3 regions of the Streptomyces flaveolus genome follow, and region 2 is predicted to be linked to each of the others. Evidence: riboswitches for the same ligand, from Rfam matches in the RefSeq annotation. Region 2 holds a riboswitch; each other region holds the start of a gene.
The links. A riboswitch is a leader RNA that binds a small molecule or an ion and turns the genes downstream of it on or off. The one in region 2 is predicted to bind cyclic di-AMP.
Positions count from the first base shown of each region.

Region 1: linked by a shared signal. The riboswitch ahead of ACIRG6_RS19670 (transglycosylase family protein) and the one ahead of ACIRG6_RS35805 (transglycosylase SLT domain-containing protein) in region 2 are both predicted to bind cyclic di-AMP.
Region 3: linked by a shared signal. The riboswitch ahead of ACIRG6_RS12405 (C40 family peptidase) and the one ahead of ACIRG6_RS35805 (transglycosylase SLT domain-containing protein) in region 2 are both predicted to bind cyclic di-AMP.

Region 1 is NZ_JBIWKU010000006.1:125,339-130,658, forward strand. It holds gene ACIRG6_RS19660 (FtsB family cell division protein) at 1-308, opposite strand, end outside; gene eno (phosphopyruvate hydratase) at 406-1,686, opposite strand; gene ACIRG6_RS19670 (transglycosylase family protein) at 1,955-2,698, opposite strand; cyclic di-AMP (ydaO/yuaA leader) riboswitch at 2,702-2,867, opposite strand; gene ACIRG6_RS19675 (LysM peptidoglycan-binding domain-containing protein) at 3,045-4,100, opposite strand; gene ACIRG6_RS19680 (cytochrome P450 family protein) at 4,244-5,320, opposite strand, start outside.
Region 2 is NZ_JBIWKU010000017.1:114,213-119,532, forward strand. It holds gene ACIRG6_RS35795 (GNAT family N-acetyltransferase) at 1-1,030, opposite strand, end outside; gene ACIRG6_RS35800 (HAD family hydrolase) at 1,265-2,074, shown strand; gene ACIRG6_RS35805 (transglycosylase SLT domain-containing protein) at 2,136-2,630, opposite strand; cyclic di-AMP (ydaO/yuaA leader) riboswitch at 2,634-2,802, opposite strand; gene ACIRG6_RS35810 (polyprenyl synthetase family protein) at 3,534-4,544, shown strand; gene ACIRG6_RS35815 (LolA family protein) at 4,802-5,320, shown strand, end outside.
Region 3 is NZ_JBIWKU010000003.1:630,774-636,093, reverse strand. It holds gene ACIRG6_RS12415 (hypothetical protein) at 1-197, shown strand, start outside; gene ACIRG6_RS12410 (tellurite resistance/C4-dicarboxylate transporter family protein) at 175-1,185, opposite strand; gene ACIRG6_RS12405 (C40 family peptidase) at 1,212-2,408, opposite strand; cyclic di-AMP (ydaO/yuaA leader) riboswitch at 2,417-2,589, opposite strand; gene pcrA (DNA helicase PcrA) at 2,820-5,309, shown strand.

The DNA of each region.
Region 1 (5,320 bases), on a different contig from region 2:
TCGGCGTACGCGTCGTCCTGCCAGCGTGCCTTGAGGTCGCGCAGGTCCTCGACCCGCTGGCGGGTCCGCGCCTGCTCCTCGCGCAGGTCGGCGATCTCCGCACGCTGGGCGACGTACTGCCGTATCGGGTAGGCGAGCGCCACGACGAGCGAGCACAGCACCATCGCGAGCAGCGCCGCCCGGCCCGTCAGACGGGAACGGCGGGCCTGCCGCTTGGTCTGCGAACGGTAGACCCGGGCCGCGGTCTGTTCCCCGATGATCCGGATCCTGGTCGCGGTGGAGAAACGGTCCCGGTCCTTCACGGCCATCTGGTCTCCGCCTCCCGTGCACGCGCGTACGTCCCCGCACACGGTACGGGACCGGGTACGGGGACGTACGTACGACGCTGCCTCTTACAGGGGCGGGTCAGCCCTTGAAGCGCGGGAACGCGCTGCGGCCGGCGTACACCGCGGCGTCGTCGAGGATCTCCTCGATGCGCAGCAGCTGGTTGTACTTGGCGACGCGCTCGGAGCGGGCCGGGGCGCCGGTCTTGATCTGGCCGCAGTTGGTGGCGACGGCCAGGTCGGCGATGGTGACGTCCTCGGTCTCGCCGGAGCGGTGGGACATCATGCACTTGAAGCCGTTGCGCTGGGCCAGCTCCACGGCGTCCAGGGTCTCGGTCAGCGAACCGATCTGGTTGACCTTGACCAGCAGGGCGTTGGCGGCGCCCTCCTCGATGCCGCGGGCCAGGCGCTCCGGGTTGGTGACGAACAGGTCGTCACCGACGAGCTGGACCTTGTCACCGAGCTTGTCGGTGATGGTCTTCCAGCCCTCCCAGTCGTCCTCGAACAGCGGGTCCTCGATGGAGACCAGCGGGTACGCCTCGACCAGCTCGGCGTAGTACTCGGTCATCTCGGCGGCCGAGCGCTCCTTGCCCTCGAAGGTGTAGGAGCCGTCCTTGTAGAACTCGGACGCGGCGACGTCCAGCGCGAGCGCGATCTGCTCGCCCGGGGTGTAGCCGGCCTCCTTGATGGCCTCGAGGATGAGGTCGAGGGCCTCGCGGTTGGAGCCGAGGTTCGGGGCGAAGCCGCCCTCGTCGCCGAGGCCGGTGGCCAGGCCCTTGCCCTTCAGCACCTTCTTGAGGGTGTGGTACACCTCGGTGCCCCAGCGCAGCGCCTCGGAGAAGGACTCCGCGCCGATCGGGGCGATCATGAACTCCTGGATGTCCACGTTGGAGTCGGCGTGCGAGCCGCCGTTCAGGATGTTCATCATCGGCACCGGCAGCAGGTGCGCGTTCGGGCCGCCCAGGTAGCGGAACAGCGGCAGGTCGCTGGCCTCGGAGGCGGCGTGGGCCACGGCGAGGGAGACGCCGAGGATGGCGTTGGCGCCCAGCGAGCCCTTGTTGTCGGTGGCGTCCAGGTCGAACATGGCCTGGTCGATCAGACGCTGCTCGGTGGCGTCGTAGCCGACCAGCTCCGGGCCGATCTGCTCGATGACGGCGAGGACGGCCTTCTCGACACCCTTGCCCTGGTAGCGGTTGGGGTCGCCGTCACGGAGCTCGATGGCCTCGAAGGCACCGGTGGAGGCGCCGGACGGAACGGCGGCACGCCCCGTGCTGCCGTCGTCGAGGCCGACCTCGACCTCGACCGTGGGGTTGCCTCGGGAGTCCAGGATTTCCCGGGCTACGACGACGTCGATGGACGGCACGAGCATCTCCTTCTTCAATGTGACGCTTCGGTGTGACGCGGGTCCGCGAGGACCGCAGCGGCTCTGCGGGACGAGCCTAACCGGCTCCGGGCGATCGGCCAGCCGGTCGCCCACCCGATGGACAGAACCGAGAGTAAATTGTTTCCGAACGGAACAAAGACCGTTCGCGGAAACCCGGCGGCCTCCCCCGGCCACCGGGGCGCAAAAAAGCCCGCCCCGGTGCGTACGGGGGAACACGCACCGGGGCGGGAGCAGGGCGGGCCGCCGCTTACTTGAGGTGCAGCTGCTGGCCCGGGTAGATCAGGTCGGCGTCGTCGACGATGTCGTCGTTCAGCTTGAACAGCTTCGCCCAGCCGCCCTGGACGTGGTGCTCCGTGGCGATCGAGCTGAGCGTGTCGCCCTTGACGACCTTGTACTCGCCGTCGCCCTTCTCGACCTTCTTGCCGGTCGGCGTGGTGACGGTCTTCTTCTCGGCCTTCGTCTCGGCCTTGGCGGCCGGACGCTCGGAGGAGCGGGAGGCCTTCTGCTCGGTGGAGCGCTCGGCCGTGGAACCGCTGCTCTGGCTCTGCGAGCTCTCGGAGCTGCCGGAGGACTGCGAGGAACCGCTGTCCTGGCTCTCGGTGGAGCCGCCGCCGTACGCGGCGCTCGACAGGCCGGTGCCGCAGACCGGCCAGGCACCCTTGCCCTGGCTCGCGAGCACCTTCTCGGCGACCGCGATCTGCTGCGTCTTGCTCGCCTGGTCGGCGGTCGAGGCGTACTGCGTACCGCCGTAGGCGGCCCAGGTGGAGGCCGAGAACTGCAGACCGCCGTAGTAGCCGTTGCCGGTGTTGATGGACCAGTTGCCGCCGGACTCGCACTGGGCGACGGTGTCCCACTCGGACGCGGTGGCGGCGGAGGCGTTGCCGGCCGCCATCAGCGGGGCGGCGACGGCGGCACCGGTGACGCCGGCGACGGCGATGACACGGGTGGCCTTGGACGGACGACGGTGCTTGCCCTTGCCGGAAAACAGCATGGTTGATCCCCTCACCGACGCCTGCGAGGTGAGCTGTCGGGTTCGGGCCGGTTGAGTTGCCCGGCCGGGTCCCTTGCGGGACTCGGCTTCACCCCTAGCCGCTCCGGATCGCTGCCCGGTGCGGCACTTACCTTGGGTCCCCCGCTCCTGCCTGCGGCGCTTGACGCGACGACTGTTCCCGTACCGCCACTGGCAGGATTCGGCGTTGCGGCGGTCGGGGCCCGCGGTGGCGAGCGGTCACGACCGTAGACACGCGCTCCGTGGTTTTTCAAAGACGATCACGGCTTCTGAGACCTATCTCTCACGTGATCCAAAACGGACATAGGGCCTCTAACTGTGACGCGAACTACCCCTGGTTTTCGACCGGTTCGCCCCCGACCGTGAGCGTCTGACCGGGCAGGATGTGGTCCGGGTCGGCGCCGACCACGTCCTTGTTGTCGGCGTAGAGGGTGTGCCATCCGCCGGTGAGGTCAAGGGAGTCGGCGATGCCCCACAGACTGTCGCCCGAACGGACGGTGTACGAGCCGTCCGTGAGGCCGCGGCCGCCGTTCTCGCCGCGCGAGGCGTGCCGCCCCGTCGACTCCGCCGTACGGCCGTCCACCGCGCCCTCCTCGGCGCTGCCGCCGCGATGCCGGCCGGCCGTGGACTCCTCGGTGCCTGCGGACTCCGAAGCGGCGTCACTCTGCCCCGACTTGTCCGACTCGTCACCACCCGGTGGGGTGACCCCCGTACCGCCGGACGCCTGCGCGTCATCGCCGGCCGGGGTGCCGGACGGGGTGGACCTGTCGGACTTGACCGTTTCGTCCCCACTGCCCGACGCGGCGTCAGTCGAGGCCGAGGCGGACGGCGAGGGGGACGCGGACTCGGTCCGGGACGGAGAGGGAGTCGCCGAAGAAGACGATTCGGGGACGGACTCCCGGGAATCGGTCAAGCCGGACGACCCGGACGTCCCCGAAGTGCCCGATCCGCTCTTCCCCGCCGACGCCCCGTCACCCGGGGTCGCGGTGCCGCCGGACAGGATTCCCGAGTCGTTGCCCAGCCCCGCGAGCAGGCCGCAGGTCGGCCAGGCGGCGATGCCCTGGGCCGCGAGCACCTTCTCGGCGACGGCTATCTGCTGCGAGCGGCTCGCCTGGTCGGCGCTCGACGCGTAGCCCAGACCGCCGTACTGCTCCCAGATGTCCTGGGACAGCTGCAGGCCGCCGTAGTAGCCGTTGCCGCTGTTCTGGCTCCAGGCACCGCCCGTCTCGCACTCGGCGACCCGGTCCCAGTTCGTTCCGTCGGCCGCGTGGGCGCCGGTGGCCCCCAGGAGCGGGATCGCGATGGCGGAGCCGGTCACTCCTGCAGCGACGACCAGGGCGGGAGCCTGGCGGGGGCGACGGTGACGACCGTTCCCGGAGAGCATGCGACGACCTTTCACGAGACAGCGGGGACGGCGCGGCGAGTGAGGCTCGGCGCCACGCTGATCCGTGAACGTATAGGCAGATGATCGCTTGTCACAAGTTCATGCCGCGCAGATCACGTGAAGATCACAGAGGTGAGCGCGTGTCACCTTTGCGTCGGCGACGGATTGTTCCCGGGCGGCGACGGGACCGGTGTGAACGACACCGGCAGGGTGCGCAGCCCCCGCATGATGAGCCCGCCGCGCCAGCGCAGTTCGGCCGGATCCGCGGCGAGGGCCAGGTCCGGGAGACGGGTGAGGAGCGTGGCGAGCGCGGTCTGCCCCTCCAGCCGGGCGAGCGGAGCGCCGAGGCAGTAGTGGATGCCGTGGCCGTACCCGAGGTGCTGGCTGTCCCGGCGGGAGAGGTCGAGGGTGTCCGGATCGGCGAACCGCTCCGGGTCCCGGTCGGCGGCGGCCAGGACGACGAGGACGGGATCTCCGGGAGCGATGTCCTGCCCGCCGATGGTGAGCGCCTCGGTGGCGAAGCGCCAGGTGGCGAGCTCCACGGGGCCGTCGAAACGGAGGAGTTCCTCCACGCCGGTCTCCAGCAGGCCGCTCTCGCCGGCGGTGAGGGAGGCCTGCAGACGGGCCCGCTGCTCGGGGTGGGTGAGCAGGGCGTACGTGCCGTTGCCGATGAGATTGACCGTGGTCTCGAACCCGGCGAACAAGAGGATGAAGGCCATCGCCGCGGCCTCGTTCTCGGTGAGGTGCTCACCGTGGTCGGAGGCGCGGATGAGACCCGAGATGAGGTCCTCGCCGGGGCCGGGCTCGGCCGGCAGCGCGGCGCGCTTGCGGTGGATGAGGTCGGCGAGATAGCCCCGCATCTTCTTCACCGACCGTGCGACGCCGCCCCGGGGGCCGCCCCCGTGGCGGATCATCATGCCCGCCCAGTCCCGGAAGTCGTCCTGGTCCTCGCGCGGCACGCCGAGCAGGTCGCAGATGGCGTAGATGGGCAGGGGGAAGGCGAATTCGTGGATGAGGTCGGCGGAGCCGGTGGCGGCGAACCGGTCGATCAGGTCGTCGGCGAGCTCCTGCACCCGCGGCGCGAACTCGGCGACGCGCCGCGGCGTGAACGCCTTGCTCACCAGCCGGCGCAGCCTCGTGTGGTCCGGCGGGTCGATGTTGAGCAGATGCGTCATCAGCTCGGCCTTGCGCTCGCCCGGAATGCCGGTCTTCCCCTTGGC
Region 2 (5,320 bases):
TGCGTGCCGCCAGCGACGCCAGCCGCGGCCGGTCGCGCACGAAGCTGTGCGCGCGGCGGGCCGGCTCGCGGCCGAGCCACTGCAGCGCGGCGCCCGTCCCCGGGCGCGTCGCCGTTCCCTCGTACACGGGCAGTTCGCCGGTCTTGAGCGAGTCCTTGTACTCCGCCGCGCCCCGCCCCATGTCGAGCAGGCCGATGCCCTCGGCGGCGGCGGCCTCGGCCATCCGCAGATGCAGCACCAGCCCCGGCGAGTACTTCGCGAAGTCCGGGTCGTACGCCGGGAACCAGCAGGCCAGGACCGACGCCGAGCGCAGCCCGAAGTGGGCGGCGACGGGCCGGTCGCCGGCGTAGAGCACGGACAGCGTCCCCGTGCACTCGGGCGCCCGGGTCTCGGCGAGCCGCCCGACGAGCCGGGTGATCCACTCCTGTGCGAAGCGGTCCCGGCGTCCCGTCCTGCGGTACTGCGCCGACTTCCACTCCATGAGCGTGCGCAGCGCGGCCGGTTCACGCTCGTCGAACACGAAGCGCACGTCCCCGACCTGCCGGCCGAGCCTGCGCTCCTTGGCGAGGGTGGTCTTCAGGAACTTCGGGGACTGGGCGCGCAGCACGCTCTCGTACGCCTCGTACCCCTTCTCCACGTCGATGACGTAGGAGGTGTGCTCCTCGGCGGCGTACGGTACGAACAGGCCCTGCTCGGCCTCCAGATTGTCGAAGGCGAGGCTCGACAGGGAGCAGTCCCGCAGCAGTTGGCGGGTGTCCGGGACGAGACCCGGCCGCAGCACCGCGCCCTGGCAGTCCGAGACGCCGAGCCCGATCGCCCGGCCCTGGCCCAGCGGCCCGCGCTCGTGCGGCAGGAAACCGGCGGCCTCACCGCCCTCGTACAGCACCGCCACCCGCGCCCCGGCCCGCACCCGGCCCACGACGTCGGTGAACTCCGGCTCCATGAACGGATTGCGTGGCGACCTCGATGCGGCGCGCAGCGCGCGCCAGCGCTCCCGTTCCCCCTCGCTCAGCTCCTCCGGCCTGAGCACACGTACACGTCCGCCGTTCAACCCGACCCCCCGATCAAGTCCCCCCTGGACAAAAGGAAGGTACCCCCGGGGCAGCCCGGAGGGTAGAAGGCAGAGCATGTTGTTGCCAACTGGTGCACAGGCCTTTAACTGCCTTTAGACGATGTTGTGTCAGGTTTCGGACACCTGCGAACGTCCTCGTGCGCATCCGGTCGTGGGTGAGTCGGACAGGTGCGGTGTCCGTATTCTCTGATCATGGACCGCACCGCATATGCCCTCGTCGCCACCGACCTCGACGGAACGCTGCTGCGCGGCGACGACACCGTCTCCGACCGGTCGCTGGCCGCGCTGGCACGGGCGGCCCGGGTCGGAGCGCGGCACCTGGTGGTGACGGGGCGCCCGGCACCGAGGGTCCGCTCCCTGCTCGACGGCCTCGGCTGCACGGGGCTCGCGGTGTGCGGGCAGGGCGCGCAGGTGTACGACGCCGGCGCCCACCGGATGCTGTGGTCGGTCACCCTGGACCGGGAACTGGCGGAGACCGCGCTCGGCAAGATCGAGGCGGAGGTGGGGGAGGTGTACGCCGCGGTCGACCAGGACGGGGTCGACGGGCTGACGCTCATCGAGCCGGGTTATCTGATGCCCCACCCGACGCTGCCCGCGGTGCGGGTCGAGCGGCGCGACGAGCTGTGGAGCGCGCCGATCAGCAAGGTGCTGCTGCGCCACCCGGACCTGTCCGACGACGAGCTGGCGGCGACGGCGCGCGCGGTGGTCGGTTCGCTCGCGACGGTCACGATGTCGGGGCCGGGGACGGTGGAGCTCCAGCCGTGCGGTGTCACCAAGGCGACCGGTCTGGCGCTCGCCGCCGAACACCTGGGGCTGAGCCGGCGGCGGACGATCGCCTTCGGGGACATGCCCAACGACATCCCCATGTTCCACTGGGCGGCCCGCGGGGTCGCCATGGCGGGCGCCCACCCCGAACTCAAGGCGGTCGCGGACGAGGTCACCACGACGAACGAGGACGACGGCGTGGCCGTCGTCCTCGAACGGATCTTCGGAGCCTCCTGACACGCCCGGCGTGCGCCGGTACAGCTCAGTCGGTCCGGTTGTGTCCTGCTGCGGAGTCGGCTCAGTACGCGCCGAAGACGTTGTCGATCGAGCCGTAGCGGTCGGCCGCGTAGTTGCAGGCGGCGGTGATGTTGGCGACCGGGTCGTACGAGTCCCAGGAGGTGCCGGCGACGTGGTACGCCTGGAAGGTCGGGTCGATCACCTGGAGCAGGCCCTTGGACGGGGTGCCGTTGATCGCGTTGATGTCCCAGTTGTTGATGGCCAGCGGGTTGCCGGACGACTCGCGCATGATGTTGCGGTGGATGCCGTCGTACGAGCCGGGAATCCCGTGCTGGGCCATGATGTCCAGCGACTCGCGGATCCAGCCGTCGAGGTTGTCCGGGTACGCCGTCGTCGCCGTGGTGGCGGCGGTGGTCGTGGCGGCCGGGGTGGCGGCGGACGCGGTGGCGGCGCCGATGAGCGGCAGGGCGAGCACGGCGGCGCCGGTGCCGGCGACGGCGAGCTTGCGGGCGAGGCGGCTGGTTCGAGCGTGACGGTTCTGACCGATGGCAGGCATGTGTGTGTCCCTCTCCAACGCCTGCGAGGTGAGCTGTCGGGTTCGGGCGGGGAGGTGCCCGGCCGCGCCCTGACGGGCACGGCTTCACCCCGAGCCGCTCCGGTGGTTTCCGGCGCGGCGACTTACCTGGGTCCCCCGCTCCTGCCTGCGAGTGTCTCGGTGGATGACTGTGCGTCGGGCGGTGGCAGGATTCGGCGTCCGCCTGACAGGCCGGGAACGTATGCGAGAGCACATGTCCGGAACAAGTGCAGGAATCACTCGACGCGCCTGTTGACCTTGGTCTGGGGGTTTTGGGGTACTTGATCCTTTGCGAATGCCAAGGCTCAACTCGCCTACGGGGCAAAGGGCCGGCGGGGGTCGCGGCGGAGGTGCGGCGAGGGGGTCGGCGGACGCGGTGGAGTGAGCCAACTCACGGGCCTCAACAAGGGCGGCAAATCGGGCATTAGGGCCAACTGGTGGCCAACCGTCCACCGGTGGCGGGCCGTTTGGGTGGGGAGCCGGGGCGGGGCTGTCGGCCGGGTGTGTGGGTCCTGTGCCGCGCCCGGCCCTCGACGGCTCGGACCGGTGTTCCGTCGTGTCGTGCGGGCACCCGTTCGGAGCGGGGCGCGGATGCCGAACGGGTGACGTTCTCGGGGTGCGGTCCGTTGGGAGGAGTGGTGGGATCTTCGGTGGCGGCTTCCGGCGTGCCGTGTCCTGATGCGCGCCTCTCTGGCGATGTCGACCGATATCTGCTCATATCACCTGATCAAAAACATACCGTGCATGATCCGATACCGACCGGCCTGTAACGGTGGGCGCTAGCGGTGATCGAAACGTGACCGGATACGCTGACTTGAGTGGTGGCAGCGACCTATCGACAAACCAGGTAATCGCCAGTAGACACCAGCAGACAGGAGACCCCTCGTGACCGTCGTCGGGCCGTTCGGGCTGAGCGTGCGGGACCAGGCTCTGGAAGCCGATGTCCAGACCGGATTGGCGGCCGTCGAGGAAGGGTTGCTTGAGGCAACCAAGAGTGAGGTGCCGTTCATCACGGAGGCCGCCCAGCACCTGGTGCGGGCCGGGGGGAAGCGGTTCCGGCCGCTGCTGGTGATGCTCGCCTCCCGGTTCGGTGACCCCTACGCGCCCGGCATCGTGCCCTCGGCCGTGGTCGTCGAGCTGACCCACCTCGCCACGCTGTACCACGACGACGTGATGGACGAGGCCGCCGTGCGCCGCGGAGTGCCCAGCGCGAACACCCGCTGGGGCAACTCGGTCGCGGTCCTCACCGGCGACTTCCTGTTCGCCCGTGCCTCCCAGATCCTCGCCGACCTCGGCCCCGAGGCCGTCCGGGTGCAGGCCCTGGCGTTCGAGCGGCTCGTCACCGGCCAGATCCTGGAGACCGCGGGGCCCCAGGACGGACGGGACCCGGTCGACCACTACCTCGACGTACTCGGCGGCAAGACGGGATCGCTGGTCGCGGTCTCCTGCCGGTTCGGCGCGATGATGTCCGGCGCCGACGAGACGGTCGTCGACGTGCTCACCCAGTACGGCGAGCGGCTCGGCGTCGCATTCCAGCTCGCGGACGACGTCCTGGACATCGCCTCCGACTCCCACGAGTCGGGCAAGACGCCCGGCACGGACCTGCGCGAGGGCATCCCGACCCTCCCGGTGCTGCGGCTGCGCGAACGGGCGGCCCGGCTGGGGCTCGCCGAGGACCTCGCCCTGTGCGAGCTGCTGGACTCCGACCTGAGCGACGACGCGCGGCACGCCGAGGCACTGCGCCTGCTGCGCGCCCACCCCGCGCTCGAACAGGCGCGGCGGGACACCGTCCGGTACGCGAAGGACGCCCGGGCGGCGCTGGCCCCGCTGCGCGAGTGCGACGCGAAGGCCGCGCTGGTCGAGCTGTGCGACGCGGTGGTGCACCGGGCCGGCTGACCCCCGGCCGGCACCGCGCCCTCCCGGCGCGACGCGCCCTCCCCCTACGGGCCGGGGGAGGTTCCCCGCCTCCGTGTCATCCCGCAGGAGTACGCGGAGTTGAGCCCGCGGTCTGACGCTTCTCCCTGGCCGATTTGGTCAGATGGACACCACGGAAAAACACCACTCCTCACCGATTCGGGTGAGAATGGCGGCTCACGGGTGAACAAGTGCGAGGTCGCGAGACAGCCGCCGCCGACGACGGAGGTAGGGCACACATGGCACCGATCGATTCCGACGACAACACGACCACCGGGGAGGGCGGGGAGCTGCGCGCCGGACGGCGCAGGGCCGCGCGGTACGTCGTCCCGGTCGCGGTGATGGGCGTGGCGGCCGCCACGATCGGGCTCGTCCCCGCGCTCGCCGACTCCGGTGACCCGGACCTGCCGGAGGTGACGGCCCAGCAGCTCATCGAGAAGATCGCCCGGTCGGACGTCCAGCAGCTCTCCGGCACCGTCAGGATCAGCACCGACCTGGGACTGCCGGACCTCGGCGGCCTGGAGAGCGGCCTGATGTCCGGGATGTCCGGCGGCCCCGGCGCGGGCGGCGGCGACGAGGGCTCCTCCGCGGACCCCTCCGCCAAGCTCACCGGCCTGGTGACCGGCACCCACACACTGCGCGTCGCGGCCGACGGCCCCGACCGGCAGAAGCTCTCGCTGCTGGAGAACGCCGCCGAGTACAGCCTGATCCACGACGGCAAGGACGTCTGGGGCTACGACAGCAAGTCCAACGAGGTC
Region 3 (5,320 bases), on a different contig from region 2:
CGGTCCTGGTCGGCCTCAACCAGGCCCAGGACCACGCGGTCGACAACGTCAAGATCGGCGTGAAGCTGGCGGTGCTGATCGTGATCCTCGGCCTCGTCTACGTGAAGCGCGACGACGAGAAGGTGGACAAGCCGCTGTTCGGCCTCGTCGGCCTGCTGACCCTGGTGAACATCTTCATCGCCGTGCTGTGGACCTGACGCCCGCGGCCCCCGCCGAAGCGGACCGCAGCCCGGACCGGGCCGAGGCGACCGCCCCGACGGCGACCGCCAGCCACGCGGCCACCGCGATCCACACCAGGGCCTGACCGGGCCCCTCCAGCCACGGGACGTCCACGGCGGCGGCGACGGACAGCGTCGCCGCCGCCGTCATGCCGAGGGGGAAGACGGTCGACCACCGGCGCACGTCGTAGCGGAGGCGGGGCCACACGAGCTCGCCGACGAGCAGGACGACGTACCAGGCGAGGTCGAGCGCCAGCAGGGCGACCGTCGCGTCGTGCAGCACGGCACCGTCGTCGTCGTTCCACAGGTACGTTCCGGTGCCTGCCGCGGCGAGCAGCTTGGCCCCCGCGAGCGCCGAGATGGCGAGCGCGCCGCCCGCGACCCAGTGGTCCCCGGCGCCGCGGGCCACCTGCCGCGGGTCGAAACGGAACAGCGCGATGACGTAGAGCACGAGCCCCAGCCAGAACGGCACCAGCGCCACGTGCGCGAGCCAGGCCGTCGAGGTGGCCGCGGCCAGCGTGGCCCCCAGCACGGCGAGGCCCTCCGTCGCCACGCAGCCCAGGAAGACCGCCCCGGGCATCCGCCGCTCCCAGTGCTGCACGACCACCAGCAGCAGCCCCGGCCACAGCAGAGCGGCCAGTGCCAGCAGCGCCGCCGCCAGGGCCGTCCAGCCGAGCAGCGAGAAACGGGTGCCGAGCACCGTCGTCGCGGCGACGGCCGTCAGCGCGCCCGGCGTCCCCGCCTGCGTCACCCACTTCCCCCGGTCGGACAGCAGCAGGGAGACGAAGTTCACCGCGAGCGCCAGCCACGCGGCGCAGGCGAGCACCAGCGCGATGCGGGACAGCAACTCGTGGTGCGTCAGGTGCAGGCCGACCGACAGGATGCCGGTCGCCATCACCGCGGCCCCGGCCGCCGGCGGACGCTGCGCCCACCAGGCGCGCAGAGGGTGACGAGTGCCGGATGACATGGGTCGATGCTAGAGAGCGCCGCGCGTCAGGCCGGGCGCACCACGCTGTGGATCGACGACTCGCCGTCGTAGTAGACCGACTCCTCGCGGACGTACGCGCCCGGCTTCGGGGCGTGGATCATCATGCCGTTGCCGATGTAGATGCCGACGTGGCTGATGTCGTCGTAGAAGAAGACCAGGTCACCGGGTTGCGCCTGGGAGACGGAGACCGTCGTGCCGGACTCGACCTGGTCGTAGGTGGTGCGCGGGAGCGTCACGCCCGCGGCCTTCCAGGCGGCCTGGGTGAGACCGGAGCAGTCGTAGGAGCCGGGACCCGTGGCGCCCCAGACGTACGGCTTGCCGATCTGGGCGCGGGCGAAGGCGAGCGCCTTCCCGGCCTTGGTACCGTACGAGGGGTCCGGCGCGGAGGAGCCGCTTCCCGTGCCGTCCGAGGCCGAACCGGAGGTGCCGGCGGAGCCGGAGGAACCTGTCGAGGTGTCGTTCTCCTGCTGGGCGGCCTGCTCCTGCCGCTCCCGCTCCCGCGCCTGCTGCCGGGCCAGCTCGGCGGCCTTGCGGGCGGCCTCCTCCTGCTTCTTCTTCTCGATCGCCGCGAGCCGGGCCTTCTCCTCGGCGGTCAGCGTCGACAGCAGCTCGCGCGCGGTGGTGAGCTTCTTCTGGACCGTGGCCTTGGCCTGCTTCAGGTCGTTCTGCGAGTCGGTGAGCGTCTCGAGGCTCTCGGTGGCCTCCCGGCGCTTCTTCATCGTCTCGGACTGCTGGGTGACGTAGTCGTCGACCGCGTCTTTCTGGCGCCCGGTGAGCCGGTTCATCAGCTGGCTCTGGTCGACGTAGTCCTGCGGCGAGTCCGCGAGCAGGAAGGTCGCGGTCGACGGGACCAGGCCGCCCGTGCGGTACTGCGCGGAGGCGTAGGAGCCCAGCTCGTCGCGGGCCTCGTTGAGCTTCTGGGTGCGCTTGGCGACGTCGTCGAGGAGGGTGTCGACGCGCTCGCGCTGCTTCGCGGTCCTCTCCTTCGCCGCGTTGTACTTCTCGGTCGCCGACCCGGCCTGGCGGTAGAGGTCGTCGACCTTCTTCTCGACCTCTTCGAGGGTGGGCCTGTCGTCCGACGGTACGGCGTCGGCCGTCTGGGACAGCAGGGCGACGGAGGTGAGGGCCGCCGTGGCGAGGGCGGGGGTCCGTATGCCTGCTACGCGCGTACCGGTGGGGCGCGACTTGCGGTGCGACGCCAAGGGAGGCGACTCCTTCCGTGCTCCGCCTACCGGGTTAGCTGTCGGGTTCGGGCGGTGGTTCGGAAGGATTGCCCTACGGCGCCGCCCTCGTCGAGGGCGGGTGGCCGATTCACCCCAGGAATTCGGTCGGGTCCCCGGCTCCGGGCGCCGTACGGCACGCCGGACTCGGCGGAGGCCGCGCGGCCCGGCGACGTTCGCCGGAGGGGACGTGCGACCTGTCCGGCACCGTAGCCAACTCGTGCGGTGCCTGGGAAGGTTGCCGGGTGATATGCCCGATACATTTTCGTGACCTTCGGCGCGAGGGTCACTCCGTGTGATAGCGCCTGATCCGAGAGTCCCGATCTCCGCGATGCGGGCCATTTTCCGGGGTGGCAGCCGGTTGTCGGTGGGGCGCCCTAGACTCGGAGAGCGATGAGCAGCCTCTTTGACGACAGCTTCCTGGCGAGCCTCCAGACCCCGCGCGGTCACGAGGAGGAACCTCCGCCGCCGCCCGAGGACGATCACGTGACGGAGCCGGTTCCGCACGATCTGTTCGGCGGGAAGTTCGACGCGCCGCCGGAGCGGGACCCGTACTACCGGGACGGCGCCCCGCGCCCCGTCGTGGACCCGGCCGCGCTCCTGGAGGGGCTCAACGACAACCAGCGCGCCGCCGTCGTGCACTCCGGCTCCCCGCTGCTCATCGTGGCCGGCGCCGGCTCCGGCAAGACCCGGGTGCTCACCCACCGCATCGCCCACCTGCTGGGCGAGCGGGGCGTCCACCCCGGGCAGATCCTCGCGATCACCTTCACCAACAAGGCCGCGGGCGAGATGAAGGAGCGCGTCGAGCAGCTCGTCGGCCCGCGCGCGAACGCGATGTGGGTGATGACCTTCCACAGCGCGTGCGTCCGCATCCTGCGCCGCGAGTCCAAGAGGCTCGGCTTCACGTCGTCGTTCTCGATCTACGACGCCGCCGACTCCAAGCGCCTGATGGCGCTGGTCTGCCGCGACCTGGACCTCGACCCCAAGCGCTTCCCGCCCAAGTCCTTCAGCGCCAAGATCAGCAACCTCAAGAACGAGCTGATCGACGAGGAGGACTTCGCCGCCCAGGCCGCCGACGGCTTCGAGAAGACCCTCGCCCAGGCCTACGCCCTCTACCAGTCGCGGCTGCGCGAGGCCAACGCCCTCGACTTCGACGACCTGATCATGACCACGGTCAACCTGCTCCGCGCCTTCCCGGACGTCGCCGAGCACTACCGCCGCCGCTTCCGGCACGTCCTGGTCGACGAGTACCAGGACACCAACCACGCCCAGTACGCCCTCGTGCGCGAGCTCGTCGGCACCTCGGAGCACCCCGTCGACGTGCCGCCCGAGGCCGAGGTCCCGCCCGCCGAGCTGTGCGTCGTGGGCGACGCCGACCAGTCGATCTACGCCTTCCGCGGCGCCACCATCCGCAACATCCTCCAGTTCGAGGAGGACTACCCGGACGCGACGACGATCCTGCTGGAGCAGAACTACCGCTCCACCCAGACGATCCTGAGCGCGGCCAACGCGGTCATCGAGCGCAACGAGTCCCGCCGCCCCAAGAACCTGTGGACCAACCAGGGCGCGGGTTCGCAGATCACCGGGTACGTCGCCGACACCGAGCACGACGAGGCCCAGTTCGTCGCCGACGAGATAGACCGCCTCACGGACGCGGGCGAGGCCCGGGCCGGTGACGTCGCCGTGTTCTACCGCACCAACGCCCAGTCCCGTGTCTTCGAGGAAGTGTTCATCCGCGTCGGCCTGCCCTACAAGGTCGTCGGCGGCGTCCGCTTCTACGAGCGCAAGGAGGTCCGGGACGTCCTGGCCTACCTGCGCGTGCTGGCCAACCCCGAGGACTCGGTGCCGCTGCGCCGCATCCTCAACGTCCCCAAGCGCGGCATCGGCGACCGCGCCGAGGCGATGATCGACGCGCTCGCCCAGCGGGAGAAGATCAGCTTCCCGCAGGCGCTGCGCCGCGTGGACGAGGCGTACGGCATGGCCGCGCGCTCCGCGAACGCCGTCAAGCGGTTCAACGCGCTCATGGAGGACCTCCGCACGATCGTCGAGTCCGGCGCCGGACCGGCGACCGTGCTGGAGGCCATCCTCGAACGCACCGGCTACCTCGCCGAGTTGCAGTCCTCCACCGACCCGCAGGACGAGACCCGCATCGAGAACCTCCAGGAACTCGCCGCCGTCGCCCTGGAGTTCGAGCAGGAGCGGGCCGAGGCCGAGGGGGAGAGCGCCGGCACGCTGGCCGACTTCCTGGAGCGGGTCGCGCTGGTCGCCGACTCCGACCAGATCCCCGACGAGGAGGACGGCGACGGCGTCGTCACCCTGATGACCCTGCACACCGCCAAGGGCCTGGAGTTCCCGGTCGTCTTCCTCACCGGCATGGAGGACGGCGTCTTCCCGCACATGCGCGCCCTCGGCCAGGCCAAGGAGCTGGAGGAGGAGCGCCGCCTGGCCTACGTCGGCATCACGCGTGCGCGGGAGCGGCTCTACCTGACCCGGTCCACGCTGCGCAGCGCCTGGGGGCAGCCGTCGTACAACCCGCCCTCGCGCTTCCTCGAGGAGATCCCGGCACCCCACCTGGAGTGGAAGCGCACCGGTGCCAACGGGCCCGCGCCCTCCGCGCCGGTCTCGGGAGTGGCGGCCTCGCTGTCGTCGTCCCGGTCCCGCTCCTCGGCGTCGGGTGCTTCCGGCTTCGCCACGCGCCGGTCCGCCTCCGAGAAGCCGACGGTCTCGCTCGCGGTCGGCGACCGTGTCACGCACGACCAGTTCGGGCTCGGCACGGTGGTCGGGGTCAAGGGCACCGGGGGGAACGCGGAGGCGACGATCGACTTCGGGGACACCAAGCCGAAGCGGCTGCTGCTGCGGTACGCGCCGGTGGAGAAGCTCTGAGCAGGTGCCGA